2 linked regions of the Halioglobus japonicus genome follow. The protein of the gene in region 1 binds, or shares a complex with, the protein of each later gene. Links are inferred from orthologs where the notes say so. Each region holds a gene or a part of one and is shown in the gene's direction. Other genes may lie near its edges. The genes, in order: BST95_RS11625 and cgtA.

The links.
Region 2: the proteins of BST95_RS11625 (region 1) and cgtA are in contact, whole or in part, in a crystal structure (PDB 8BFT), measured with the Escherichia coli proteins. The link is inferred for Halioglobus japonicus from one-to-one orthologs.

The regions. Positions count from the first base shown.
Region 1 is NZ_CP019450.1:2,442,509-2,457,408, reverse strand. Bases 10-2,903 are described here. They hold BST95_RS11625 (glycosyl transferase family protein), read left to right. Parts: upstream 10-898; coding sequence 899-1,909; downstream 1,910-2,903. Other genes in these bases: trmA (tRNA (uridine(54)-C5)-methyltransferase TrmA), read left to right, coding at 1,917-2,903; BST95_RS11630 (TusE/DsrC/DsvC family sulfur relay protein), read left to right, coding at 575-892; tusB (sulfurtransferase complex subunit TusB), read left to right, coding at 290-571; tusC (sulfurtransferase complex subunit TusC), read left to right, coding at 10-288. In the rest of the region: more of tusC, read left to right, coding at 1-9; more of trmA, read left to right, coding at 2,904-3,020; BST95_RS11615 (hypothetical protein), read right to left, coding at 3,022-3,915; BST95_RS11610 (dUTP diphosphatase), read right to left, coding at 3,920-4,525; BST95_RS19740 (hypothetical protein), read left to right, coding at 4,835-5,068; BST95_RS11600 (DUF3267 domain-containing protein), read left to right, coding at 6,164-6,967; BST95_RS11595 (hypothetical protein), read right to left, coding at 7,434-7,724; BST95_RS11590 (hypothetical protein), read right to left, coding at 8,228-8,491; BST95_RS19735 (hypothetical protein), read right to left, coding at 9,028-9,435; BST95_RS11580 (hypothetical protein), read right to left, coding at 9,912-10,313; BST95_RS11575 (hypothetical protein), read right to left, coding at 10,413-10,736; BST95_RS11570 (EthD domain-containing protein), read left to right, coding at 10,931-11,308; BST95_RS11565 (hypothetical protein), read left to right, coding at 11,481-12,152; BST95_RS11555 (AsmA family protein), read left to right, coding at 12,564-14,900.
Region 2 is NZ_CP019450.1:1,223,244-1,238,218, forward strand. The notes cover bases 5,663-8,631. They hold cgtA (Obg family GTPase CgtA), read left to right. Parts: upstream 5,663-6,527; coding sequence 6,528-7,736; downstream 7,737-8,631. Other genes in these bases: rplU (50S ribosomal protein L21), read left to right, coding at 5,663-5,964; rpmA (50S ribosomal protein L27), read left to right, coding at 5,982-6,239; proB (glutamate 5-kinase), read left to right, coding at 7,737-8,631. Outside these bases: pgi (glucose-6-phosphate isomerase), read right to left, coding at 2,661-4,295; BST95_RS05765 (polyprenyl synthetase family protein), read right to left, coding at 4,409-5,371; more of rplU, read left to right, coding at 5,653-5,662; more of proB, read left to right, coding at 8,632-8,858; panB (3-methyl-2-oxobutanoate hydroxymethyltransferase), read right to left, coding at 10,008-10,799; BST95_RS05800 (deoxynucleoside kinase), read right to left, coding at 10,808-11,464; folK (2-amino-4-hydroxy-6-hydroxymethyldihydropteridine diphosphokinase), read right to left, coding at 11,455-11,997; polynucleotide adenylyltransferase PcnB, read right to left, coding at 11,994-13,286; BST95_RS05815 (sigma-54-dependent transcriptional regulator), read right to left, coding at 13,824-14,975. UniProt on the Escherichia coli protein: An essential GTPase which binds GTP, GDP and possibly (p)ppGpp with moderate affinity, with high nucleotide exchange rates and a fairly low GTP hydrolysis rate.

The DNA.
Region 1 (14,900 bases):
CTCGCTCTGGCACTCGGCGCCTTTGAACAAGACTTTGATCTCGTGTTTATGGGCCAGGGCGTACTGCAGCTGCAGCGCGAGCAAGCCAGCGAGGCCATCGGCCAGAAAAATGTTGGCCGTGCACTGTCATCACTGCCTCTGGTGGATATTGAATCTGTCTATGTGGAAGCGGATGCGCTCAAGCGCTACGGCCTCTGCGCAGAGGATTTGATACTGCCGGTACACGCCCTCGAAGCTGAAGGCATCAGGGCACTGCTCGCCGATGCTGATCACTTGGTGGGCTGCTGACATGATTCTGCATACCGTTGCCACACTCAGTACTCTCGCAGATTGCCTGGCGGTAGCCGGCGCCGACGACAGCATCTTACTCATGGGTGATGGCGTTTACGCGGCATTGGCCAATAGCGAGCTCAGCCAGACGCTCAAGGCCAGTGGGCTTCGGATCGAGGTTATGGAGAGCGATGCCAGCTCCGCGGGTATTGCCCAGGAACTGCTGGCCTTCCCCGCTACCGACATGGCCGGCTTTGTGGCACTGACCGAGGAATACCCTCGTCAGCTGGCCTGGTACTGACCTGTGCTTTCCGCCTCGGCATTCGACCAAGAAGGCTTCCTGCTGAACCTGGATGACTGGTCTCCAGATGTCGCCCGGCAGATTGCCGCCGCTGAAGATATCGCACTCGGTGACGGCCACTGGGAAGTCATCGAGCTAGTACGCAGTTACTACCGCGAATTCGACGCCTCTCCCGCCATGCGCCCTCTGGTAAAATATTGCGCACTCAAGCTCGGGCCTGACAAGGGCAAGAGTATTTACCTGATGAGCCTGTTTCCCGGCTCGCCGGCCAAACTGGGCAGTAAAATTGCCGGCCTGCCAAAACCTGAAAATTGTCTCTGAGCTACTGTGACCACTGACTTTCAAATTCCTCGCGAAGAACACCCCTTCGCGCCCTACATTCGCATACTCGGCAAAGGCAAGACCGGCAGCCGCTCGCTGGATCGCGACGAGGCGCGCACCGCATTTACCATGCTGCTGCGCGGCGAAGCCGACCCCATGCAAGTTGGCGCCTTCCTCATGTTATTGCGGGTAAAAGAAGAGACTGGTGAAGAGCTCGCCGGCTTTGTGGACGCCTGTCGCGCCGTGATGACAGCGCCCCCCGCCTCCCTCAACGCCGACCTGGACTGGCCCAGTTATGCCGGTAAACGGGCCCAACACCCGTGGTTCCTGCTCTCAGTGAGCCTGCTGGCCCAGGCCGGATACCGCGTATTCCTGCACGGCGGCGATGGTCACACCCAGGGCCGGCTGTACACAGAACAGGCCATGCGCGCGCTGGGCCTGCCCGTGGCAGACGACTGGGCCCAGGCGGCCCAGCAACTCGACACTGATCAGCTTAGCTACCTGCCCCTGCGCCACTTCTGCGCGCCATTGAATCAGCTCATGCAGCTGCGCCCCCTACTGGGCTTGCGTTCGCCGGTAAACACCCTGACGCGCATGCTCAACCCCCTGGGTGCATCCGCCAGTATTCACAGTATTTTTCACCCGGCGTATGGCGCCCTGCATCACGCCGCTGACAAATTGCTCGGACAGCCGCGCTCACTGGTCTTCAAAGGCGATAGCGGCGAGGTGGAGATCAAGCCACAGGCCAAAACCCGCCTGCTGCTGTTAGACGGCGAGCAGGAATCCGAGCAGCTGATGGCGCGCACGATTGATGGCAAAGCACCCGCGGTGGAACACCCGACCACAGCACCCTTACAGGCTCTGTGGCGCGGCGAGAGTCACGACAACTACGGCCTTGATGCAACCCTGGCAACCACCGCCGCTGCACTGCTGGCACTCGGTTATGCCGACGACCTGCCTGCCTGTGAGCTGCGTGCGCAGGCACTGTGGGACGCACGCAACAAGGAGCAGATCTGACATGCCCATGAGCAACGTCAAGCCGCAGGACTACGATCAGCTCCTTGCGGCAAAGCGCAACACGGTACAGGCACTGCTCTCGCCCTGGTGTCAGGGCGAGCCCGATGTGTACCCTTCCCAACCGACCGGTTTTAGGATGCGCGCCGAGTTTCGAATGTGGCACGAGGGCGACGCGCTCGATTATGTGATGTTCCGCAAGGACGACCCCAAAACGCCTGTGCCCATCGAGAGCTTTCCCATCGCCTGCGACAGTATCCAGGCACTGATGCCGATAATGCGAGCGGCGCTGGCGGGCAACGAGGCGCTTCGGCGCAAACTTTTCCAGGTGGAGTTTCTCGCCACACTCTCGGGCGAAATGCTCGTGACCCTGATCTACCATCGCAAACTGGAGGAAGACTGGGAACAGCAGGCCGAAGCGCTGCGGCAGCAACTGCAAACCGACTCTCTCGGTCTTTCGATCATCGGCCGCAGCCGCAAACAGAAAATCGTGCTGGGCAATCACTGGGTCACAGAACAACTCAACATCGAGGGGCGCACGTACTCCTACAACCAGTATGAGCAGGCCTTCACGCAGCCCAATGCCCGGGTCAACATCAACATGATTGAGTGGGCCTGCGAGCGTGCCGCTGAATTGGACGGCGACCTACTGGAACTTTACTGCGGCAATGGCAACTTCACCCTGCCCCTGGCCAGGCATTTCGACGAGGTCATCGCCACCGAGCTCGCCAAAACATCGGTGCGCGCAGCCCGAGAAAATATCGAAGCCAATGCCAGCGACAACGTACAAATCATTCGCCTGGCCGCGGAGGAAGTTACCCAGGCCATGCAGGATGAACGGGAATTCCGGCGCTTGCGCGATATCCCCAAGCCGCTTCAGGATTACGACCTGCGCACGGTATTTGTGGATCCACCCCGGGCGGGGCTGGACGATGCCACGGTGAAAATGGTGCAGCGTTTCGATGCCATCATCTACATTTCGTGCAATCCGCACACGCTGGCGGACAACCTGGCGGTGCTGAGCGAAACACACCAGGTGCAGCGCTTTGCCATGTTTGACCAGTTCCCCTACACCGACCACATGGAGTGCGGTGCCTTCCTGCAGCGGAAGTAAATTAGCAACGGATACCCAGCGCCAGTAAGCCACGCCCCAGCACTTCGTCGAGCCGCTCTGCGTCGGCGGCGTTGACCTCGAGACTGTGCAGGCCGAGCTCCCGATACAGCTCGCGCTTGCGCAGCCGCTGCGAAATTTCCCCGGCGCTGATATCGCTGTCCCAGCAATCGATATAGACATTGCCCGCCGGGATATAAAAATCCGCGGTAATAAGTTCTTCTGTGGGCAGTGCCCGCTTGAACGCGTGCGCAAGCTGGGCGAGGTACAGCCAGTTACACACGCGCATTTGCAGCGGTGTATCAAGCTGGTGCCCATCAACACCCACGCAGCTCACGGATTCAGCCGGGCTGGCAAAAAGATCCGGCTCAGCCCCCGCGTCCGCGGGTTCGGCTGTCGGGATCTGGTCCGATTGACGAGTCAGCTCGCGATGAATCACCGCGTGATCAATAATTTCGTGGGGCCAGGTCACGTAGTAGGCGCCACTGGATTCGCTTTCTTCCTGCTTACCCCCAAGCGACTTACCCAGCTCGGTCAGCTCCCATCCGAGAATGGAGTGATGCTGCAGGCCGATCTCTGCCAGCGCCCGGTTAATCTGGCGCGCGTGCAGACGGGGGTAATAACGGCGCATGGACGCAGCCGTAATACGCTGATTGGATTCAATAGCCGCTAGCAACGGGTGGTGGTCCAGCGTTTGCGGCCAGACAATGTATCGGCCATAGCGACGGCTGTTCTGGTAGGAGCCGCCTTCAAACTCGCCTTTTGGGAGCAGCGTCCAGGCGTCGCCGCTGCGACGTATCCAGCCGTAGTCGCGCAGCGTGGCAAATAACTGCTGAACGGGGATATCCAGCTTTTTGGCCAGCGCTGTGGTGGAGAGTTTGCTGTCGTCGTCGGCCACGTGTTCAGTCCAGGGCGAGCTCGCGGTAGCGTTTTTCCAGTGCAGAATACACCTGGGATGCAAAGTCCTCGGCGCCTTTATCCAGCGCGTCTACCACTTCAACCAGGTGCTCGTTGTCTTCCTTGCCCGACCAGTTCTTGATGTAGGTGCCGTCCTTGTAACCATGATCCTGGCGGAAGAAGTTCAGCACGTTCTTGCCAACGTATGCAGTGTAGAGGCTGTCAAAATCGAGTTCCGAGGCCAGCATCAAATCCCAGAACAGGCTCACGGAAAACCCTTTGGTCTGAAGGCAGTTCAGCGCCAGCGCCTCAGTGGCCTCACGCACGCCTTCACCGCTAGGTTGGTGGGCCTGAATGTCGGTTTCCATCTCGGTGGCTATGGCGTCGATGGATTTGCCTTCCACAAACAGCGCCGACATACCGAAGTGCCATATATCGATCGCCTCCAGGCGCACCTGCTCAAGGTCCGGCTCCTGCTTCTTCCACCACTTGAAGCCGTAGTGGTCGATTAACTCGCCGCACTCGATCCATGCAGCGCGATACCACTCAAAGTGCTGCTCCACCCACTGCGGATGCACCCGGGTATTCATTTTGTCCTGCATGGTCAGCATGTTAATCAGCGCTTGTTTCAAGGAGAGCCTCGCGAATTCTGGATGTGGAAAGGCAGGAAGAATAACAGATTTTGTGTGAATGGTGCCCGGAGCCGCCCCTAGCAACTTGAAGACTTCGATGATGAGAACATGAAGTTACGGATGCTGACAATAGATATGCGGCGCAACACGCTGCGCGGGCGGATGTGCGCACATGTACGGGATGACCGGCTGGCGTGTCTGGACACCCTTTTGTCGCCCACGGACATGTTCGAGCGTGCCCGACCCCCTTACGCTATCTGTGACCAACCACTAGTAAGGAGAGTAGTGATGGGCAAAGGCTTGCGCAATAGAGAATTGGGATCCCAGGTCAAGGAGCTGACCGGAGGCCAAAGCGAGTCAGTTGACAAGGTCGACGATCTTTTCGAGAAGCTTGCTGAATTGGAAACGATCGACGGCTTAAGGTTGACTCAGACGAGTGAAAATATTCGCGCGCTCGAACTAGGAATAACGTACCTGTGGGCGATAATCGTAACTGGCTGGATTGTGACCTATATGGCTTAGTGGCCCGCACTCAATTGCCGCCAACCCTGCCCCATTCGAACCCACCTCTAAGCCCCCGTGGCTTTACACCGGGTAATACCGCGGCATGGCTTGGGCTTGGCGGCGGGTAGCGGGGATTAGAATGCAGGCCCACCAAGTTCCGCTTTGGGGCCAATAGCAGTCATTGATATTTCTCGCAAAAGCACTTGCGAACAAAGTAGCCTGAGATTGCTATCACTATGGTCGCTCAAACAAGCACGTACTCTTCTATATTCCTGATAGTACTTCGCATTCAAAATTTAAGTAGGTCGAGTCAACCCATGTGGCGTGCATATCTTTGTCGCATCTATCGCTGTAGATCAAGGGTACCAACATTCCTTCTATTCTACTGACTCCGATTCTATGCTCTGCGAACTCCTTAGCCGAATATTCTTTCTAGGGGGTATTTTCGTAAGGTCCAAGCACATCAGCGTATTCAGCGGATATTGGCCATAGAATCTGTAAACAGTGATCTTCCCCTCTGTATTTTTCTTTGGTGACGGCCAGCACTTGATCTTAGCTATCCCCTATGGGGAAAACATAAGCGTCACCTGAAAGCACAACTTTGTCGCCTTCAATAACGGGTAATCGCCCCGCAACGAGAACAGTGAGTACAACCAAAAATGCTATGTGTATTGCGATAGCAAATAGACTTACAATCGACACCACCAAATTTTCGATAGCTTCCATAGCGTGTGCGCATTCTAAGGATTGGAAAATCGCAGCCGCCCGGCCCAGCGGTACTGAAAAACAACTCCCGATTCCGAGCGTGCATAGATCGTTTAGGCTCCCCTGCAGAGGCCCGATCTCATAGCGGAGGATCTCTGTCAGTTCATCGAACTGCAGAAGACACAGCGGCAGCTCTGCATGAGATCTCCGTTCACAATGACGTTTAGCGCAGGGCTATGTGGCCAATATGACGAAGCTTTTTTGCTTGAAAGCAGTGCTATTTTCATAGGACGCCTTCTTTCTTTTACATGTGCCGCTATTTAATAGTTAATCAGGCAGATATAAATGAGAGTGTGCGATATAGGTACTCGTCCAGTGTAGCGCGTGTAATGATCTTGGGAGTTCAGGATGAAAGTTGCAGTAATATGGGTAGCAAGAGTGGCTTTTCTGTATTGTTTTTATCAGATACTGTGTGGGCCTTATCACGTCATCTTTACCATTGGTCTTGACTCGCCTGAAATAAAAGAGCTCTGGGGTGCTGTCTTCCAGATGTGGTCTTTTTACATTCCTGCCGCACTTGTTGCTCTGGTGCTAGCTATTCCTCTCAGTCCTCGTATACCTGATGAGATTCATTTTCGATGGGGTGAGATTACAACAGAGCCGATACCAACTCCGGAAGTTCCCGAGAACTGCAAGCCCCTCGCGTACGATGTCTCAACGAAAACATTTGTTGTACTTTGCACCGCAGCAGGCGTACTTGTAGCCGCACCGATCGCAGTTTTATCTAAATTACTCGGGATTCTTCCACCGAATGAGCCGGTTTATTATGTGATAGCCGGTATCGGTGGCTTTTGGATGGCGCCCTTTCATGAGGGTATCCATGCAGCTGCAGTTCCTGCGCGTTTTAGAGAGAGTCTATGGTTTGGTGTTTGGCCTAAGCGTCTGCTGATGTATGTGTTCTTTTCTGCAGAGCTCTCAGTCGGCAGGATGGCCTACATCCTCATGCTGCCGTTTCTGCTCCTTACGGTCCTGCCAATGATCGCTACAGCCTTTACTAGCCATGAAACCGCGTACTTTATCGCTGCCTTTGCTCTTGGGCATGCTATGAGCTGCGGAGGAGACTTCATGTCATTACTGTTGATCCTCCGAAAGACGCCGGCAAAAGCGGTTTTGCTGTTTACGCACAACAGACTCTTTTTGAAAATGCAGTAGCTTGAGGGACGGCGGTAATTTTAATAGGAATACTAGAGAAAATATTCTTGAATATTGCTACATGCGATGAAAGGTGGATGTTCGATCTCTTGCAAGTCGCGAAATATAAATCCCAATGAGGGAATGAAGATGAAGAAAGGCATTCAGAGCATCACACCTGCTCAATCCAAAGCGGTATCTGGCGGGCTTCGCCCATCAGTGATAAGCGTTAGCCCCTAAAGGACGCGTCAAAACAGTTTTAACGGCATGGAATGTATATACCGTTTATACGGCATGTATAGTTCAATGATCGACGAAAAAAGCCTCACATATTGTCCACTTTCGCCTAAAATGGGCACGCATTGCCGTAAGTCAGATGTCCGCTTTGGGGCCAAAAGCGGACGTTCATAACGCCCACAACAAGGGCCGCTGGTACAGCGGCCCCGATTGCTTGTGCTTGTTATATGGCCGCCTATTTTAGAGCGCACTAGTGGCAAATCTCCGGCGGAAACGTATGAAATACATAGACCTCACCATCTATTAGTGCCTGCTCATAGTATTCGAGGTTATCGCTTTCAGCATAATCTTCGCGTGCAACTAAACTTTTCTCTTCGAGTGTGCGAATCGCCCAACCATGGCTTTCAATATCTAGACGAGCCTGCTCCTCAGCAGATTTTGGCATTGCCTGGTTAATCCAGCAGTTTACGTATGCGCCCCCATATTGCGCATTCTCATCAGAGTCATATTTTGGTTCTACTTCAAATTGCAAGTAGATCATAGCGAGGCCATATAACGCTTCAAGCTGGGGCGGCCGTGAGGCCGTCCCGGCGCAAAGCGCCCTTGCAGCCTTGACTTGTTAATGTGCCGATCATGACTCCCTCTTTACAATAAGTAGCAGTGCACCCCAAACCACAAGCCCTACAACGACGCTAGACGTAAGATATATTTTCCAGAACTCGACGGAAACTACAGCACTTGCCCACAGTTTTTGAGGTAACGTCATAGGAAGCATCCGATCTGAGACATAGCCCTCTAGTTCTCTCGGGGCAGCGAGTCCATCAGCTGAGGCTCGAGAGCCGCTTCGTTTACGTGCTGTCCCTCAGATGCAAAGAAAATGTATGCGAATGGAGCCAATAGCCCGACAAGCATCGCGTACAGGAGGAGTCTACGTTTTCTCTTTGCTACGAGCATAGGACTAAGGCACTTTAACGCCTCGGTTTGCGGCGGACCACGCAGTGGGCCGTCCGAGCCAAAGGCGGCAACACCGACTTGTTATGTGCTTTAGACATTCCAGCCGTCACCATGATGAGAATCTTCATCTGACGAGCGATAATATTCGGATTCCTCTTGGCTGATACCGTCACCAGAACTCGCGGAACCACCAAGCAAGCCCGCTACTACAAGCCAGACCACGCCCGCACCAGCCACGCCAAGGGAGGCAAGAACACTCTCACCAGATTTGTAGGCCTCAACCCCGAGATAAAGCCCTACAAACAAAATGATGGAACCTACAATCCACTTAAGTGATCCCAAAGCTTCGTTCATGGACTAATCTCCAGGCACATAACGCTTCAAGCAGGGGCCGCTGTAAAGCGGTCCCGGCCCGCAGGGCCCTTGCTGCCTTGACTTGTTATGGGGCCGGTTCTTCATAGGATTAGATTGCCTCTAAATCAGTTACTGGAACGACTAGATCTCCAGAGCCATCTCCTGGCTCCACTAGATATTCCACCGGATTGGCGTATGAAGCGATACTTACGACAGCTGCACCCTTACCGATGCCAGGTCCCCGCCTTATTGCTACAGAGTCATTTATGCAGAATGGGAAGCTCTCGCTTCTCTTCCCTTCATAGAAGTCCCTATCTATGGCGTCGTGAGTCACTGCTTAGGCACCATAACAGCTAGGTATATGGAAAAAGTCAGTGTGCATCGAAGATCCTTTTCAATGTGAATGTCCGCTTTGTGGACGTTATTTGCCCTCAAATTTACCACATTCCCCAACGGCAGCTAAGGGGCCAATAGCGGACACTCGCTACCGTCGCGAGCAACGGCTGGCAGTAAGCCAGTCCGCCTGCCTTGCCCTGTTAGGCAATTTCCGATTCCCTCGTGCCCAGCATTATTAAAATCTCTGGCTCATCTTCGAACTCAGATACCTCAACGCCGGGAAATGGTCCATTCGATTCAATGATTCTAGTTTTAAAACTCAATGGATCTCCAACACCTATGTCTCTAACCATATCGTCATCTAGTTCCGTGAAGTTTAAAGCCAAGAAGTCACCTATCAAGAACTTATCTTTGAATGGCACCTCTATTCGCGGCATCTTGAGTTGGATAAAAGGAGAATTCATAGTGGAATCTGTTTCTATACGAACCACAGAACCGCTTGCTACTAATATCGAGCCAGCCAATCTAGATGATATATCGGCTGCACTCGAACCCGACATAAACAGTCCTGCTACTTCAGTTACTAGCTCTGACCAACTAAATTCCATGTTCTTCCTTATGCCTAACGCTTGCAGCAGCGGCGACCGAGCAGTGGCGAAGCCACTGGTTGGGCGTCCGGCCCCAAAGGGGCGTACTGCCTGCCCTTGTTAAGTGTTTCAACGGTCACCATTAGCCTCTATGGTAAAAATCGACTCGGTTTGCCTGCCGCCATTTATAGGGGCACTCTGGCGCATAGAAAGCCTTTTTCCATTCACTTTCGGTCGGGTCTAGTACCCTGCCTAGGGTCTTGCACTTTATACATTCTACTTCAAGGGTTTGATCATCCGTCGCTGTAGAGTAGACCCACCATGAATGGCTACAGTCAGGCGGGTCATTTTCCCAGTCGTCGCGCAATGCATACAGGAAGACATTGATCATGTATGCAAGCTCTCTGAATTTGATGATTATGAACACACCAGACACTTAACGCTGCGAGCTGCGGCAAAAGTTCGCTGAGCGTACTTTTGCCCGAAGCCTCGCCTTGCTATGCGCTTTCATACAGAGACCTTAGCTCGTTCATGTTGCCCGAAACGTATAGTTCGATTGCCTTACGAGCTTCTTCGGTCGAAAAATTTTGAGTATCCACACTAATAGTTCCGAGTTTAGTGCCAAGACCAAACCAACGCTTCTTCTCGCCAGGGAAAAGGCATTGTGAAACAAACGTTAAGCTTGAGCCATTTTTGAAAGAAGAAACCCATATCATATTTTTTTTGGGGAGCGTAATCAGGGATAGTGTTGGAGAGCATTTCTCTAGCTCCTCAGCCAGAGCAGACTGACCTTCCCAATCAAAGGTATCAAAGGCTTCGAGCGCTCCAGCAGCATCGACTAATCCAGCCTCTTCCGACTCGTCATGAGAATGATGTGCGTATTGATAATTCAGGTGCATAGCTTACTCTCCGGGCGCATAACAGCTGGTTACTTGGAGACAGTCAGCGTTCATCATAATTCCTTTCAATCCGAGAGGCCGCTTTGGGGCCAAAAGCTGTCATTTCTGGATGACCAGGTCGCCCTGTTGAAGTCTGATTGATCTTCCATCAAATAAAACTTCCTCCCAATTCTCAGGCCTATGTGACTCACAATCATGTGCAACGACATAATTGTCATAATTTGGATCACCAGTACCTGGCAGCGTAAAGAACTTGGAGCCACCCGTTATGCCGTAACTCTCGCATAGTTCTAATTGCTGAATAGCAGTGTCAATTCTATTGATTAACCCTATGTGTTCAGCCCTGTCGGCTATCGAGCCAAGTACCTCAGTGGATTGAAGCTCGACCAGATAGTCTTTCAGCTTATCAATGGCAGGGTTCATCGAAGCCTGCCATCCGGGTGAGGAAAGAAAACTGTGTTACATGCATCGAAAATCCTTTTCAACGTGAATGGCAGCTTTGTGGACGAAAGCTGACATCAGCCAGCCCAACCCAGAACGACCGCTTTCACCTATAATCAGACTTAGGTCTATCTTTAGAACAGTCTAGGACTGGACAGCGAGGCAGCAAAAACGACATGTTGAAAATGATCTTCTGTGTACGAAAGAAGAAAGGTCTTTCAGATGAGGAATTCTTTGATTACTGGCTCAAAAGTCATGGTCCCCTTGTAGCCTCTCAAACAATTTCGTTGAATATCAAACGCTATGTCCAAAGTCATGCGGTTGACGGTGAGTTCGGACATGAGGTTTCCGCTGCACGCGGGATGAAAATTTCAGGTTTCGACGGTATCGCCGAGATTTGGTGGGATAGCCGTAAAGAACTGGATCTAGCGCTACAAACAGAAAATGGACAGGCGGCAAGCGCCATTTTGGCTGAAGATGAGGCTCGTTTCATCGATATGGAGCGGTCTACCATATTCTTCACCGAAGAGCACTGCGTTTTCCAAGCGCCGTGAAATGAGTGGCGGCTAAGAGGTGATAGCGGACCTTTCTGGATACCTAGGCCAGTTAAGCACTTCAATGCCCGCTTTCGCCTGCAAGCAGCCGCAATATCGTGCTGAAACATAATGCAGCTGATATTTTATAGTTGTATCAAGCAGCCCGAGTATTTATGGGAACCCAAATAATATGAACGAGACGCCTCGTCCATCCCGGCTGGCGGCAATATTAGTTCTGGGCGCAGTGCTTGCTGCAATGGCAGTTACGGGCTGGCAGCTCCTCAGCATCCCAGACTCCTTTGAAATTAAGCGACTGATCGAGGATGCGGGGCCAGTTCAGCTGGCGGGACAGTCGGCAATCTTTACTGCGTTCGGCCTCGCCTGCCTGTTTGCCCTACTCGACCGCGAGCGCAGGGTAGCGTATGTGCAGTTGAGCTATCTGCTGATGTTCTACGCACTACGCGAGGCTGATTATCACTACGAGCTCTCGGATCACGCCAAGGCGACTCAGTTCAAGCGCTTCTTTTCACATGAAATGATCCCCTTGTCGACAAAGCTCTTCCTCGCAGCGATCGTCATCCTGTTCCTCGTCGTAATGTACCGTTACCTGAAAGCACAACTACCTGTGTTCCTGCGCTCGCTCCGGGTGCAGCTACCCTGGGCTATATTTGCCTTCGCCTGGGCGGTTGTGTTTTTCCTATCGCAAGCGATCGACCAGATACCCGTTTTCCACAATGTGACGGGCCAGGTATTCGAAGAGATTTTTGAATCCGGCGCGGAATTTCTGGTGCTAATCGCGATGATTCTGTTTCGCTTGCAAGTTGATTTGGACAAAGTAGCTGGAGCCGGAAGTCGGCTTTGAGGTGGGAGCGGACCGTTGGTTTAGACTCGATCTTAAAAGGATTTTCAGGTCGGGTAACTTTCTATATCAAGGACGAATGGTACATCAAGCCCTCCAGTTAATCATGATGTCTACATTGGTTCTGCGTCACATAGAGCCAAAAATTTCAAGATCATAAAGAATCAGATCAACCTAATATTTATGGTGCCCGGAGCCGGAATCGAACCGGCACGCCGATTAAGGCGGGAGATTTTAAGTCTCCTGTGTCTACCAATTTCACCATCCGGGCGGAGGGATCAGGCTGCAGTTACAGCCCTCTGGGAGGGAGCGCATCATAGCATCAGGGCATGGCCGCAGCCAAGAGAGAGGTCATCAGATCACTTTGAACGCGTGCTACACTTCTCTACACCTACATGTGCCGGCCCACTTTCCATGCGAAAACTGCTCATTGTCGCCCTGCTGTTGTCTGTGCTGCTTGCACTGCCACTGCTGGCGATGCGCTCTGAGCGGACCCTGGCGTTTCTGGCACACTGGGCTGTCGATACCTTTACCGACTATCGCCTCAAGCTGGTATCACCGGTGTTGCGGCCTTTCGAGCGCAACGTATCCGCGGCGGAGATCCACGTCTATCCCGAGGATAATGACGCGCCGCCCTTTCTCACGGTGTTGGACTTCGAGGGCAATATTGGCTGGACCGATCTGTACACGACAAACCTCGTGGACACCCGCTTGAAGGCGCAACAGGTCATTTTGTATACATCTGATACGGACAGTACCAGCGACCCCGCTCCCAGAGAGTGGCTGAAGTACATTGGCTGGCTGCCGGCCGAGCTCAGTATCGGCCAGTTCCACCTGGTTACCGCGAGAGAAGAGGTCTTTATCTTTCCGCTGGAAAATGTAAAGGGCGGCCGCCCTAACGACCAAACCTTTCTCGCCTCAGCCCGCGCCCAGTATGAGGGTGAGCCGCTGGACCTGAATGTCGGCCTGAACGCCCTGCTCGAAGAGGGCCACATCACCGCCGTCAAGTTCAACGGGGAGTTCAGCGCACCGGTCTCCAATAGTGTCGTGCAATTACGCGGCGACGTGCACGGCACCGCCGACAGCTTCAATTACGACCTGCAGCTCAACGCGGACTACGCTGATGTATCTGAATTTCTGCGAGGCTTTAACGCCCGTGGCGAGCTCGAGGGCCGCTTATTGCTGCAAGCACAGATGCGCGGCGATGCCGATGGGTTCGTGTTGAGTAACGCCCTTTTCACCCTCGACAATATGCCCGCCTACGGCATCGAGGCCGCAGGTACCCTCGACTACGATATCAGCGGCGGCGGCGAGTTAAGGCTCGATGCCGCCGGCGAAATCTCTTCCATGGACGTGGTGCTGGACTGGCTCGATGTCGACCTGCACAGCCTGGGCCGGGCCAGCGGCAACGCGGTGATTACCGGCACCGTTCGCAACCCGATGATTGATCGCTTCATGCTGCGCAGCGAGGCCGACAGCGGCCTGGTGGTGAACGCCATTGGCCGTGTAGATCCCTTCCGCATGGGGGACGCCGAAAACAAAGTTAGACTGGATGTTGCTGGGCCGTCAATCGCAACCTTGGAGCAGTGGACCGGCCCGCTGCCTTTTGAGCCCGGCGCGTTTTCTGCATCTGGCCTGCTAGTAGGACGCCATGGCAGCGTGTCATTGAGAGATCTCGTGGTCGAAGTGGGTGACCCGGACGAGCTGATCTTCAGGCTCACCGGCAGTGCCGGCAGCTTGGATGGTATGGACAGCGAAGGCATTGCCGCAGCCCGCGACCTGGACCTCACCTTGAGCGTCGATTCCCCCGACAGCCGCTACCTGGGTGAGATGCTCGACATACCGATTCCCGCCGGCTTCGTGCTTGACGGCGAGCTGACACTGAAAGGTACTGGTGCGATACTCGAACCGGTTAATGGCCTGTTCACAGCGCGCAGCCCCAAACTGGATTTCATCTTCGTGCCTCACGCTGCGAAGGTCACCCCAATGGCCCACCCTGTAATCACGGATACGCTCGCTAGCGTGGCCATTACCCTAGACGACGTGAGCGCCCTCTCTGAATATATCGATGTGGATATTCCCGCCCGGGGACGACTCGACGGCAAGGCAGAACTTACCCAGTACGGGGAACGCCTGGCGCTGAACAATCTCAAAATGATTGTAGACGGCAATGAACTACAGTTATGGGCCACCGGTGAGGTTGATCACCTGGTACCACTCGATGGGATAAAGCTGAAAGGCCGGTTCAGCGACATTCCCACCGCTCGCATACTCAATCGTGCGCTGGACGGACTCGACTATCAGAAACCACTCGGCATGCTATCGGGCAGATTTACCGTCGACTACAGCGGCGGGAAACTCAATATTCCCTCGTTCACCATCGAATCCGACGACAAACAGGGGCCGCTATTACTTACTGTCTCTGGCAAGAGCCTGGACATCACCGGCAGGCTAAATGTGCAAAGTGATATTGATTACCGCCTGCGCGACCCAGACCTGCTTGAGGCGCTGACCGGGCTGCGCATGAACCCGCTGCAGGGTCAGGGCAAGATCCAGCTTTCACCATCAGAATTTGTTTTATCCCATACCGGTGAAATTGGCGATTCGGTAGCCAAGCTTGATGCCAGAGCAAGTTTGAGCGCTGGCAAGCTTACGGGCCTGACGGCCGCACTAAACAGCCCACTGCTTTACCTGAGCGACCTGGGTCTGCAGGCAGAAGTCGCTGCTGAAGGCTATAGCCCGGTCGAAAAG
Region 2 (14,975 bases), 1.2 Mb from region 1 along the record:
GTGCGTTCGTCACCGGTCGCGGCAAGCGCGCCATTACCGACCATTTCGATATCAGCTATGAGCTCGAACACCAGATATCCGGCACCGGTAAAGAGGCCTATCTGGGGAGTATTCGCTCGGTGCTCGATAAGGGCGTGTTTACCATGGTCCGCCAGCGCGAGATGAAGGGCCTGGGACACGCGATTCTTACCGGCCGCTCGCTGGTGGGAAATGAGCCTTTCGGCGTCCTGTTGTCAGACGATTTGTGCCTCAATGCCGAGGGCATGGGCGTACTTTCGCAAATGGCCGAGCTCTACCACCAGTTCCGCTGTTCCATCGTCGCCATCCAGGAAGTGCCCATGGACGAGGTGCATAAGTATGGCGTGATCAAGGGTGAAAATCTGCGCGACAGCATTTACCGGGTCGACGACATGGTGGAAAAGCCGGCCCAGGAAGACGCTCCTTCCAATCTGGCGATTATCGGTCGCTATATCCTCACTCCGGATATCTTTGAGATTCTCGAGGAAACGCCCCCGGAGCCAACGGTGAGATTCAGCTGACCGATGCCTTGCAGACCCAGGCCAAGCGTGGCCTGGTCATGGCCTACAAGTTCAAAGGCCAGCGCTTTGACTGCGGCTCCGTGCCCGGGTTTGTCGAAGCGACCAATCACGTTTACGAAAACTACTACGGCAAGGACTGAGGCCAGCGTTGTGAGCGAAATTACCTGTTTCAAGGCCTACGATGTTCGTGGTCGGGTGCCCGATCAACTCAACGAAGATATCGCTCGCCGCATTGGTCGGGCCTACGCAGAGGTCATCAAGCCCAAGCGCGTTGTGGTCGGTCACGATATCCGCCTGTCCAGCGAAGCTATTAAGGCGGCGCTCAGCGAGGGGCTCATGGAACAGGGTGTCGATGTTTACGACATCGGCATGTGCGGCACCGAGGAAATCTACTTCGCTACCTCCCATGCCAATATGGACGGGGCATCGTGGTGACCGCCAGCCACAATCCCAAGGACTACAACGGCATCAAGTTTGTGCGCGAGGAGTCCAAGCCGATCTCTGCAGACAGCGGCCTGGGAGAGATCAAGGCGTTGGCGGAGCAGAATGATTTCACAGCGGCGGCGGAGCGCGGTCAGCTGCAGCCGCTGGACACGGCCGGCGCTTATGTCGAGCACCTGCTGTCATATGTTGATGTGAGCAAGCTCAAGCCCCTGAAAATTGTGGTGGATGCAGGCAATGGCGGCGCAGGCCGGGTTGTCGACCTGCTCGAGCCGCATTTACCGTTTGAGTTCATCAAGCTGCATCATGAGCCCGATGGCAATTTCCCTAATGGCATTCCCAACCCGTTGTTGCCCGAAAACCGCGCCGCCACAATCGCCGCGGTCAAGGAGCACGGCGCCGACCTGGGTATTGGCTGGGACGGCGATTTTGATCGCTGCTTTTTTTACGATGAAAACAGCGAATTTATCGAGGGCTACTACGTGGTCGGCCTGCTCGCCGAGGCCTTCCTGAAGCTTGAGCCCGGCGCCAAGATCGTTCACGACCCACGCCTGACCTGGAACACGGTAGATCAGGTGTTGGCGTCTGGCGGCCAGCCGGTGCTGACCAAGTGCGGCCACGCCTTCATCAAGGAGCGAATGCGCTCCGAGAACGCGGCCTACGGCGGCGAGATGAGTGCCCACCACTACTTCCGTGACTTCGCCTACTGCGACAGTGGCATGATTCCCTGGCTGCTGGTCACCGACCTGATCAGCACCACGGGTAAGCCCCTGAGCACCATGGTGTCGGAGCGCATGGCGGCCTACCCCTGTTCCGGCGAGATCAACCGATCAGTCGACGATGCCAAGGCGGTGCTGGCCACAGCGGAAGCCACCTATGGCGATCAGGGTGAGGTTGATCACACCGATGGCGTGAGCGTCGATTGCGGCAGCTGGCGCTTTAATCTGCGGATGTCCAACACTGAGCCTGTCGTGCGGCTCAACGTTGAGTCGCGGGGCGATGTTGCACTGATGGAGTCCAAGACTGCTGAGCTGCTTGCTTTGATCGAGGGCTAGGGGTTAAGGCTAGCCGCAGTGCTCATTACCGTTTTCCGCCCCATATTTGGTAGTAGGTATGACCTGAGTCTATTCAGCAGCCGGAACAGAGCACCGCTGCCGGGTTTGGGATGCTTGCACGCTAGTCGTAACGTCACTGGATAGAGGCGGGCGGAACGGCCACAAAGCTCCGCTCCGGCAGTTCCGGCAGCTCCGGTCGCGGCGTAACTCGGAGTAGGAATTGCAGCGCAATTCCAAAACACTCCTCAAACACCCACCACGAAAAGCCCTGCGCTGCCTCCCGCTGCGCAAAAAGCGTGGCCTGATGGTTCCGTCCACCTCTACCCAGTGACGTTGCTCTGGTCTGTTCTCTGAGCAAATAACGCGCCGTCTTTTACACGCAAGCCTGCTTGGCGTTTAGCTTGATCGGAGCCATGCCGGCGGGCGATAGGGTTTTCGAGCCATCAGGCCGTGCTTATGTTTTGCAGAAGCAGCGAAGGGCTTTCCGCAGGGAGTGTTTGAGGCGTGCCTGAGGATTGCAAAGCAATCCCACGCCGAGTTGCCCTGCGGCCGTAGCTGCTGGTGCAAACATACGGCCGCGAGGAAACGCTATCGCCCGTCGGCAGGGCGGATAGCCGGAAATGGCCTAGTCCTGCGCTTTCTGCCAGGCAGCAATCAAGCGGTCGGTGGCAGGATCCATCGCAGCGTTGGTGCTCTCGCCCGCCATGATGCGGAGAATCTGGACACCGATTTCCTTGCCCAGCTCGACACCCCATTGGTCAAAGGAGTTGATGCCCCACATGACGCCGCTGCAATACGTGCGGTGCTCGTACAGGGCAATAAGGGCGCCCAGGGTCGTTGGTGTGAGGGCTTCCATTGTGATTACGGAGTTCGGTCGGTTGCCCTGCATAGCCAGGTGAGGTGCCAGTTCCTCCGCTCGCGCTGGGTCGACACCACGCTCGACCAGTGACGCGTGCGCCTCCTGCAGCGAGCGGCCCACCATCATGGTGCGGCTCTGGGCCAGGCAATTGGCGACCAGGCGGCGGTGTTGCTCGGTCATGCCCGTGTGGGTGGTCAGCGGCAGGATGAAATCGGTCGGGCACAGTTCGGTGCCCTGGTGGAGTAGCTGGTGGAAAGAGTGCTGGCCCATGGTGCCCGCTGAGCCCCACAGCACCGGCCCCGTGGCGTGGTCCACAGGCTGGCCAGATTTGCTCACGCCTTTGCCGTTACTCTCCATGGTGAGTTGCTGGAGAAAGTCCGGGAAGCGCTGTAGCGCGTTGTCGTAGGGCAGGACGACGTGATTGCCGGCGCCAAAGAAATTGCAGTACCACACCTCCAGCAGGCTGAGCAGTACGGGTAGATTCTGCTCCAGCGGTGCCTCGGCGAAGTGCTGGTCCATGGCGGCAGCGCCTGCCAGGAACTGTTCAAAGTTGTCCCAACCCACGGCGATGGCGCAGGACAGGCCGACGGCTGACCACACCGAGTAGCGGCCACCGACCCAGTCCCACATGGGCAGGCAATTGTCGGCGTCAATGCCGAACTCGGTTGCGGCCTCGAGGTTGGTGGTAATGGCCAGGAAATGCATGGCCAGGTCGGCCTCGCTGGCGCCGGCGTTGAGCATCCACTCGCGGGCCACCAGGCTGTTGGTCAGAGTTTCCTCGGTGCGGAAGGACTTGGAGCAGACAATAAACAGGGTGGTGTCCGGGTTCAGGTCCCGCAGGGTGTTTTGTAAATCGGCCGGGTCCACGTTGGCCACGTAGTGGCAGGCCACGTCGCCCTGGAAGGGGCGCAGTGCTTCGGTGACGAGGCGCGGCCCGAGATCAGAGCCTCCGATGCCAATGTTGACCACGTCGGTAATGACGGCGCCACTGAAGCCCAGGTGCTGGCTGTTGTTGAGGCGCTCGGCCCAGTCGCGCATGGTGGCTCGGCTGCGTTGTACTTGTGCCAGTTTGTCTTCCAGGCCGGGTGCGCTGGTCGCGCGCAGCAGGCTGTGCAGTGCCGGTCGCGCCTCGGTGTTGTTGACCTCAGTGCCATCGAGCAGGGCCGTGGCTGCGTGCTCCAGATCCGCCTCGCGAGCCAGGGTGTAGAGCGCCGCGAGGGCGGTGTCATCGAGCAGGTGCTTGCTGTAGTCGAGCGTGATGCCCGCAGCATCCAGGATGTATCGCGAGGCGCGCTCAGGGTCGGTTGTGAATAAGTCGTTGACTGAGCTGTCGCTCATCGCCAGCGCCATATCAGAGAGCTTCCCAAAGCTGGGAAGTTGCGAAAGAAGGGTAGCAGCCATTGCCGTCGTCCTTGTTGTTAGTGCGGCGAGTGGTTGTAGGCAGCTTTGTGGTTGTAGGAATGCTGCGATGGGGCCTTGAGTATAAAAACAGGCGCCCGCGGACGCAATCTAAATCAGTGATCCCGGTCGATTGAGAGCGCCGTTACCGCTGCCAGCGCAGTGCGCGCCGCATTGTCTTGCAGCTCTTCGAGGTTAGCCAATGCCATGTCGTGATAGCGCTTGGCTTCCGAGCGGGTGTAGTCAAGCGCGCCGCAGCGCTGTACGGCAGCCAGCACCTGGTCGATATCCTCGGCCGTCTTTTCGGAAATCGCCTTGCGCACCAGGGTCTGCTCTTCTGCGGTCCCGTGCTCCAGGGTGTAGATGAGGGGCAGCGTCGGTTTACCTTCAGTGAGATCGTCGCCGACATTTTTACCCATGGTGGCCGGGTCCCCTTCGTAGTCGAGCACGTCGTCGATCATCTGGAAGGCAATGCCGAGGTTCAGACCGAAATCGTGCATGGCCTGCCGCCGGTCGTCGTCACAGCCGCTAAGTACTGCCGCACCGTAACAGCCTGCAGCAAACAGGATGGCGGTTTTACGAGTGATGACCTCCAGATACTGGGCTTCGGTCGTATTTGCATCGCCGGCCCTGACCAGTTGCAGTACTTCGCCCTCAGCGATAGTGTTGGTGGTATCAGCCATCTGCCGCAGAATGTCCATGTCCGCCAGCTCTACCATGAGCTGGAACGCCCGGGTATAGAGGAAGTCGCCTACCAGAACAGATGGTGCGTTACCAAACTCCGCGTTGGCGGTGGGCCGGCCGCGGCGCAGGCTGGAGATATCGACCACATCGTCGTGGAGCAGGGTGGCGGTGTGAATGAATTCGATCACCGCGGCAAATTTAATGTGGTCCTGCTGGCAAGGACCCAAGGCCGCTGCACTCAACAGCACCAGCAGTGGGCGCAGGCGCTTGCCGCCGGCGTCGACAATGTAGTGGCCGATATTCTCGACCATGCCCACGTCCGAGTGGAGCTGTTCAACAATCAGTTGGTTGACCTGCTCGAACTCAGAGGCCACGGCGGCGCGTATGTTTTGCATATAGATGAAGCAACAAGAAATGGCCCGGGCATGCTAGGGCCAGCCCCACCCCTGTCAAGCGCACGGCGGCAGAGGTCCCGGCCAGCGCAAGCTATTGTTTTTAGCCAATAATTAACCCTTGCGAGGGTGGGTGGTTTTCAGTAAAATCGCCGCCCTCTGACTCCTGCTGCACCCTATGGGTTGCCGCAGATGCTTTAACCAACTGTTTGTGCCTGGCTCTGCCCCCTTGATTTATAAGGGTTTTTTCCAAATGCGAGCAGGCTAATTAAACGGAGTGCAATATGTACGCAGTAATCGAAGCCGGTGGTAAGCAGCACCGCGTAGTTGAGGGCGAAACCCTCAAGCTGGAAAAAATTGAAGCCGCCACTGGCGAAACTGTCGAGTTCGACAAGGTTCTGCTGGCCGGCGCAGGCGAAGACGTCAAAATTGGCACCCCCGTCGTAGACGGCGCCAAGGTCACCGCTGAAGTGGTTGCCCACGGTCGCCATAAGAAAGTGAAAATTGTTAAGTTCAACCGTCGTAAGCACCATCGGAAAGAAACTGGCCACCGCCAGTGGTTCACCGAAGTGAAAATCACTGGTATTTCGGCGTAAACAGGAGGGTTTGAAGAATGGCTCATAAAAAAGCTGGTGGTAGTACCCGTAACGGACGCGATTCCGAGAGTAAACGCCTTGGCGTCAAGCGCTACGGCGGTCAGGAAGTCCTGGCAGGCAACATTCTCGTGCGTCAACGTGGCACCAAGTTCCACGCCGGTGAAAACGTAGGCATGGGCAAGGATCACACTCTGTTTGCCCTGCAAAACGGCAAAGTAGAGTTTGTTACCCGCGGTCCAAAGAACCGCAAGTTCGTTCAGGTGGTGAGCGCCTGATCGCACTGACGCGATATGCACCAAAAAGCCTCGTCAAATGACGGGGCTTTTTTTTATCTTTCAAAGAAGTAATGAGCGCACCTTCAGTGACTGTGCGGTGAGCAGCAAGAAACTACGCTATCCTGCTGCTTTTGCCGCACTCGAGCGACGCGGCAGAGACTGGTTTACCGATGGACTGTATGAAGCAGGGATGCCGATTATAAGCCTCCATGGACGGGTTCACGGCGGGTCCAGCGGTAAACCAATCTTTGCCGGGGCGCACGGAACTAGCGCACCGGAGCAACCAAGATGAAGTTTGTAGACGAAGCGAACATCACAGTACATGCAGGCAAGGGCGGCAATGGTGCCCTGAGTTTTCGCCGTGAGAAGTACATCGCCAAAGGCGGCCCCGATGGGGGCGATGGCGGGGACGGCGGGAGCGTGATCCTGGAGGGGGATAACAACCTCAACACCATGGTCGACTACCGTTTTGTTCGCACTTACAAGGCAGAGCCCGGCCAGGCCGGCCAGGGCCGTAACTGCACCGGCAAGAGCGGCGATGACCTCGTGCTCAAAGTGCCCGTGGGCACGACGGTGCTGGACGAAGATACCGGTGAGATTCTCGGTGACATCCAGGCGGATGGTCAGCAGCTGAAGGTGGCCCAGGGTGGTTACCACGGCCTGGGAAATACCCGTTTCAAATCCAGTACCAACCGCGCACCGCGGCAGACGACGCCCGGCAGCGACGGTGAGATCCGCTCGCTGAAACTCGAGCTGAAAGTGTTGGCGGATGTGGGCCTGCTCGGCCTCCCTAATGCCGGCAAGTCCACCTTTATTCGCGCGGTGTCCTCCGCCAAGCCCAAAGTGGCTGATTACCCCTTCACCACTCTGGTGCCCAACCTCGGCGTCGTTAAAGTCGAGGCTCATCGCAGTTTTGTGGTGGCCGATATCCCCGGTCTGATTGAGGGTGCCTCGGAAGGTGCCGGGCTTGGTATCCGCTTCCTTAAGCACCTGACCCGCAACCGAATTCTGCTGCACATCGTAGATATGGCGCCCTATGACGGCGTGGAACCGGCAGATGCTGCACTGGCGATTGCCGGTGAGCTCGGACGCTTCAGTCCGACACTGGCCGAGCGCGAGCGGTGGTTGGTGCTCAACAAGACCGACCTGGTAGATGCCGAGACGTTCGCCGAACGCAAAGCCAAAGTGCTTGAGGCACTGGACTGGCAGGGCCCTGTTTACGAGATCTCAGCGATCAAGAGCGAGGGTACCGACCGCCTGTGTGGCGACCTCATGGCCTACCTGGAAGAGCTGCGTGAGCGCGAGGCGGCTGACCCCGAGCTGGCGCTGGCGGATGTGGAGTTGCAGCACCGCATGCAGGACGAGGCGCGCCAGCGCATTGAAGAGCTGCGCAGTCAGCGCCGCCGCGGACCTGATGCCGATGCCGATGCCAATGCCGAGGATGGCGACGATTGGGACGAAGATGACTATGACGTGGATGTTGAGTACGTACCCTGAATGACGAATAGAGCCGAGATAAGCGCCAGCCGTCGCTGGGTCGTCAAGGTCGGCAGTGCGCTGCTGACGGACGACGGCCGCGGCCTCGACGAGAACATGATCCGCACGCTTGTGGCGCAGCTGGCACAGTTGCGGGCCAGCGGCTGCGAAGTGGTGCTGGTGTCCAGCGGCGCCGTGGCTGCCGGCATTGTGCGCCTGGGAATGAGTGCCCGCCCACAGCTGCTGCACGAGTTGCAGGCCGCCGCCGCTGCCGGGCAATCGGTACTGGTACAGGCCTATGAGAACGCCTTCGCTGAACATGACATTATCTCCGCCCAGGTGTTGCTGGGGCACGACGATATCATTGCGCGCGATCGCTACCTGAATGCTCGTGGCACGCTTAAAACCCTGCTTGGCCTTGGCGTAGTGCCCGTGGTGAATGAGAACGACACCGTGGTGACTGACGAAATTCGCTTTGGCGACAACGATACGCTGGGTGCACTGGTGGCCAACCTGATCGACGCCGATGCGCTGTTGTTGCTGACTGATCAGCAGGGCTTGTACCGCGAAGACCCTCGGCAGAACCCCGCAGCGGAGTTGGTACAGAGCAGCGACGTCAATGCGCCGGAGCTGGATGCCATGGCCGGGGAAGGCGGTGCACTGGGCCGTGGCGGTATGGTGACCAAGCTGCGGGCCGCGCGCGTCGCTGCGCGGTCCGGTACGGAAACCGTGATTGCCGGCGGCCGCGTTGAGGATGTGATTGCGCGGGTGACTGCTGGCGATAATATCGGAACCTGGTTGCGGACCGGGAAGCAGCCGCAGAATGCGCGCAAACAATGGCTGGCCTCAATGGTTCAGGTGCGCGGCAGTCTGGCGCTGGATGATGGCGCTGTGCGGGTACTGCGCGAGTCAGGCCGCAGCCTTTTGCCTGTGGGCGTGCGCGGCGTGCAGGGTGATTTCCAGCGCGGCGACATGGTGTCCTGTCGCGACAGTGAAAACCGGGAAATTGCCCGTGGGCTGGTGAATTACAGTGCTGTTGAAACCCGCCAGATCATGGGTTCTGCGTCCAGCGAGATCGAGGGAATTCTGGGCTACACCGGTGGCGAGGAGCTCGTGCACCGGGATAATCTGGTGATTAACTGAATCGGTGAGACGACTTAGCCGTCCGCCAGCATGCCCCAGTCTTCGGCGGGGTTGAGTGACAGACGCACGTTGTCGATCAGGCGAGTGCTGCCCAGTCGGGCCGCGGCCAGAATGGCTATCTCTTCACTGTATTCAGTGACTGCGCGCAGGGTGCGGGCATCGCGAATGGCAAAATAATCCGGCTCAAACCCGGCCTGCAGCAGCTTCATACGGGCGTGGGATTCCAGTTGCAGGAAATTATCGAAACCGCAGGCAATGGCTTCGCGGCAATTGTTCAGAGTCTCGTGCAGTAGCGGTGCGATCTCGCGCTCGACGCCGGTCAGGTAACCATTGCGCGAGCTCATGGCAAGGCCATCCTCGTCGCGGCGCGTCGGAACGCCGACAACCTTCACCGGCATACACAGGTCGCGAACCATCTTGCGAACAATCGACAGCTGCTGGAAATCTTTCTCGCCAAAAGCCGCCACGTCCGGCTGGACGATGTTGAACAGCTTGTTGACCACCGTGGTTACGCCGTCGAAGTGGCCCGGGCGACTGCTTCCGCAGAGTGTGTCACCGAGATCGGGCACCTGGACGACGGTCTGGGCGGCCATGCCCTCGGGGTAAATGTCTTCCACGCCGGGGCGTACAAAACCTGGGCGCCTTCGCTGAACAGCTTTTCTTTGTCGGCGGCCATGGTGCGGGGGTAGGCATCCAGATCTTCGTTGGCGCCAAATTGGAGAGGATTGACGAAAATGCTGACGACGACAATGTCGCAGAGCGTCCGCGCTTTGCGGACCAGATCGAGGTGACCCTCATGCAGATTGCCCATGGTGGGCACAAAGGCAATGGTCTGGCCTTCGCGGCGCAGTTTCCCGAGCGCAGCCTGCAGTTGGGCGGCATTGTTGTAAGTTCGCATATCTAACCCTCTACCACGCGGTGGGTGGTGATGCTAAACCAGCAAATAACACTCACTGAATTCCCCTAAAGCTTGTGCAGCTTTTGAGGGCAGGCAAGTATGCCCCATGCCCCAAGTGTGGGCAATGGGGATTTATGAAAAATTCACGCCGTTTGTTACTTTAGGAAGCGTTCTTTTGTAACAAATGGGTATATGGATCACAAAAAATCGAAAGCGAGGTGGGTTTTTGTGCACCAAAACGGTGCAGTAAATCAGCTGTAGCTGTGCTCTTCGCGAGGGTATTGGCCGGCTTTTACCGCCTGCACAAAGGCTTGCAGGGCGCCCTGGATGGTGGTTTGTCCGTCCATGAAGTTTTCCACGAAGCGCGCCGTGTGTTCGGACAGGCCAAGCAGGTCGTGCATCACCAATACCTGGGCGTCAGTGCCAGCGCCAGCGCCAATGCCAATGACTGGAATATCGAGCTTTTCGCTGATGTCTGTCGCCAGGTGGGAGGGAATACACTCCAGCACCAGCAGGCTGGCGCCGGCGTCCTGAATCTCTACCGCGTCAGCAAGAATCGACTTGGCTTCCTTGGGGGTGCGGCCCTGAACCTTGAAACCGCCAAACTGGTTGACAGACTGGGGGGTGAGGCCGAGGTGGGCACAGACTGGAATACCGCGCTCCACCAGCATACTGATACTGTCCGACAGCCAAGTGCCGCCCTCCATTTTGACCATTTGCGCGCCCGCCTGCATGAGGGCTGTGGCGTTGGCCATCGTCTGCTCGGGGGTGGTGTAGCTCATGAAAGGCATGTCGGCGATTACCAGTGAATCTGGCTGGGCGCGGCACACGCACTCGGTGTGATAGGCCATGTCATCGACAGTGACCGGGATGGTGCTGTCGTGTCCTTGCAGGACCATGCCGAGGGAATCACCCACGAGAATAGTTTCAGCGCCGGCCTCGCTAACAAGTCGCGCAAAGGTGGCGTCGTAGGCGGTGATGCAGACGAACTTCTCGCCGGCGGCTTTCATCTTGTCCAGGGTGCTGGTGGTTACCTTGGCCATGGCGCAGACTATCCAAAAAATGTTGGGTTGAAATAATGGCGGCCACTGCGGATATCCAGCATGTAGTCCACCAGGTGTCCATAGTCCCGCTCGCCGTTGGCCAGGTCGATCTCACTGGCATTCACGATTAGCAGGGGGGCGCCATCGTAATATAGAAAGAACTCACTGTACACTTCGTTCAGACGCTCCAGATAATCCCTATCGATGGCCTGTTCGGCGGGGATTCCACGCTGATCAATTCGCGATTGCAGCACGTCAGTGGACGCCTGCAGATAAATGACCAGATCGGGTTTAGGGGCATCGATGGTCAGTTGCTGATACACCTTTTCATAGAGCTGGAACTCTTCTCTGTCCAGATTGATACGTGCAAACAGTGGGTCTTTCTCGATCAGGAAGTCCGCCACTCGAACGGGCTCGAAGATGTCAGCCTGGCGCAGGTCCTGGAGTTTTTGTGCCCGCTGGAACAGAAAGAATAGTTGGGTGGCGAGGGCGGCCTGCTGGCGATTGCGATAAAACTTCTCAAGAAACGGGTTCTGCTCCGCCTCCTCGAGCAAGGTCTGGTAGTTGAACGTGGCTGCCAGGCGTTTGGTTAGCGTGGTCTTGCCGACCCCAATAGGGCCCTCGACGGCGATGTAGGCGGGCGGGTTGCGCCCCTTCAGGTCGATCTTGATGGCCGGGTCTCCGAATCTGGGCCTGCATTGTCCGGGGCGATAGTCAGTTCTGTGCGAACCAGTTCACCCCTGGGACATCGGCCTAGTAATGTATCAAGTTCGCGGCCGTCCGGCAGCATCATTTTTGGTGGCGCGATGTCGGCCAGTGGTTGCAGCACGAAGTCGCGCTCTGTCATGCGCGGGTGAGGGACCTGCAGACGCTGTTCGTCGATCGTTTGCTCGCCATAGAGCAGCATATCTAGATCGAGGGTCCGCGCCCCCCAGCGCTCGGTACGCAGGCGCCCCTGCTGGTTTTCAATGGCCTGTAGCGCGTCCAGAAGTGCGATGGGGGTGAGGGTTGTATCGATACGGACGACGGCATTCAGATAGTCCGGTTGCTCGCCGGGGCCCACGGCTTTGCTGCGGTAGGCGAGCGAACTGGCGATCAACTGACTGTCAGGAAGTTTGGCCAGAGCCATGACGGCCTGGCGCAATTGGGTCAGGGGCTGGGCCAGATTACTGCCCAGGGCGATATAGGTGCGAATCATTCGCTCTTGTTGCTGCGCCGACGGCGCGGGCGTCGGCGGCGACGCGGCCCGTCGCGTTCTGGCTGTCGGTGCCGGTCTTGCGGTGCCAGGTGTTGGTACTGGGTCCAGAACTCACCGAGGCCATCGGTTTCCTCCCCGGCCTGTTCGCGCAGCAGCAGGAAATCGTAGGCGGCCCGGAATCGGCGATGCTCCACCAGCTCCGCCGCCTTTTTCCCCTGGCGCTTTTTGAGACGCAGCTGAAATTCCCAGATCTCGCGCATGGGCTGGCTGAAGCGGCGCGGAATCGATACGAATTGAACCGCTTCGGCAATGGTTTGCTGGGCTGCGCTGTGCATGGCAGGCATGGGCGGCTCGCCCCGGGCCTCAAGTTGGCTGGCCAGGCGACTGGCCACGGGCCACAGCAGCGCGGCGAGCAGGAAGGCGGGGGTAACCGGTTTGTCCTGGGCGATGCGCTCGTCAGTATTGGCCATGGCGGCTCGTACGAGGGCGAGGTAGTGCTCATCCTCCAGCAAAAGCTCGCTCGTTTCCGGAAACAGGAACTGGAGCAGGTCGTGGCGTAGCAGTTGTTCCAGGGTGGCCGCCGCGTAGCCGGACAGGAACAATTTGAGAAACTCATCAAACAGGCGGGCGGCGGGAATGTCTCGCAGCAGGTGGGCGCATTCGGGGATGGCGGCTGCGGTGTCGCTGTCGATACCAAAGTCGAGTTTGGCGGCGAAGCGAACAGCCCTCAGCATGCGTACCGGGTCTTCCCGAAAGCGCACCTGCGGATCGCCAATAATGCAGATATGGCGCTTTTCCAGGTCTTCCAAGCCGTGTACGTGATCGTAAACCTCGAACGTACCGGCATCATAGTAAAGCGCGTTGACCGTGAGGTCGCGACGCACTGCATCTTCTTCCAGGGTGCCGTAGACGTTGTCTCGCAGCAGCATGCCGCTGGCGGACTGTCGCGAGTGGTTGCCGCTGTTGGCTCGGGCGTCTGCTTCGCCGTTGTCGTGGTGGCCGCGGAACGTGGTGACCTCGATGATCTCGCGTCCGAAGCGCACGTGGACGATACGGAAGCGACGGCCGATGATGCGCGAGTTGCGAAACAACTGGTGCACTTCCTCTGGGGTGGCGTCGGTGGCAATGTCGAAGTCTTTGGGGTGGCCGCCAAGTAGCAGATCGCGCACGGCGCCGCCGACCAGATAGGCCTGGTGGCCCTGGCCGCGCAGGCGCGACATGACCTTCAGTGCGCTGTCGCTGATGTGCTTGCGGGAAATACAGTGTTGATCCCTGGGGATTACGTTCAAGCCAATTCTGCCTGTATCAGGGGGTGGTAACTGGCGCGCAGTCTATCACAAGGTTGCTGTTGGTCGGTTTTCAAAAGGGGAAATGAATAATGGGGAAAACAGAGTTTTCCCCATCCAGGTCTCACATCGAGAGTTATTATTATTTCTAAGGTGCTGTTATTTTTATAGACACTTATCAAAACATGGTTTTGTTAAATGCCCAATCGCTCATAACTGTAAAAAGTTACAACCAAGGCAAAGGCCGACAATATCGCTAGCCAAACCCTACCTGTGGGATTTTATTGTTATGAAATTGAAGGGGAAGAAGTTCTTCCCCATCCAGGTCCATAGTGATAAGTATTATTGTTATTAACGCATCTGTTATTTTTATTGGTGATGCGCGCCTTAAACTGCAGTTGCTGTGCCAGCTTTTGAAATAATGTTTAAAAACAATGACTTAGTTTTTTTTAGTGAAGGCTATGATACCCCTTTCATCCGTGTTTGTTACCTTAATACCCCGGCATTCGTAACCACATAGGGGTAGGGTAACGTTACGTTTCAGGACTGAGCGGCGGTTTTTCTGCGTCGAGGGGTGTTACCCGCCTTGCTTCTGGGGATGCCAAAGCGCTGGCGACGCTCCCAGAGACACTTTCGACTGACCCCGAGCTTCTGTGCCAGCTCGGTCTCGCTCATCGAGTCCTGGTGCTCCAGGACGAAGCGCTGGAAGTAGTCTTCCAGGGAGAGGTCTTCCTGGGGTTCGCTGGCTGATCTGGTGCGGGGAGCAGGGGTGGCAGCAATGCCCTCCTGGCCGCGAATGCGATTGATGTTCACCAGCTCCAGATCGATACCCAGGCTTTCGTTGTCGATTTCGGTGCCACTACTGAGGACGACAGCGCGCTCGATGGCATGCTCAAGCTCGCGGACGTTGCCTGGCCACTGGTAGGTGGTTATAGCCTGAATGGCCTTGGGAGCGAGCTGCATGGCCGGTCGGCCCAGCTTTTGTACCTGCGACTGCACCATACTCTCGGCCAGATGGAGAATATCCTTGCCGCGCTCGCGCAGTGGGGGCAGTGACAGGCGCAGGACATTAATTCGGTAGTAAAGGTCCTGGCGGAATTGGCCCTCGGCGGAAAGCTGCTGCAGGTTGCGGTGGGTGGCGCAAATCAGGCGCACGTTGACTTTGCGTGAGTGCACAGAGCCGATTCGGCGGATCTCGCCTTCCTGAATAAAGCGCAGCAAGCGGGCCTGTGCCTCCATGGGCAGTTCGCCAATTTCATCGAGGAACAGGGTGCCGCCATCAGCGGCTTCGATGAGACCCATGCGACTGGTGTTCGCCCCGGTAAACGCACCCTTCTCGTAGCCAAACAGCTCGGATTCGATCAGCGTGTCGGGGATGGCGGCACAGTTCACCGAGATCAGCGTTTTCTCGGCTCGGCTGCTGCGCTGATGGACGCTGCGAGCCACCAGTTCCTTGCCTGTGCCGGTCTCGCCCAGTACCAGCACGGTCGATTCAGTGGGTGCGAAACGCTCGATATGCTCGAACAGGGTGAGCATAGCGGGGCAGTTGCCAATAATGCCAGTGATGCCAGCGGCGTTGCTCGCCCGGCGCTGGCTCTCTTTCTCCCGCTCAGCGCGTGCGGTGGGATGATCGGCAATAATTCGCTCCACGGCGCTGATCATATCGGCGTGATCAAAGGGCTTGGCGATATA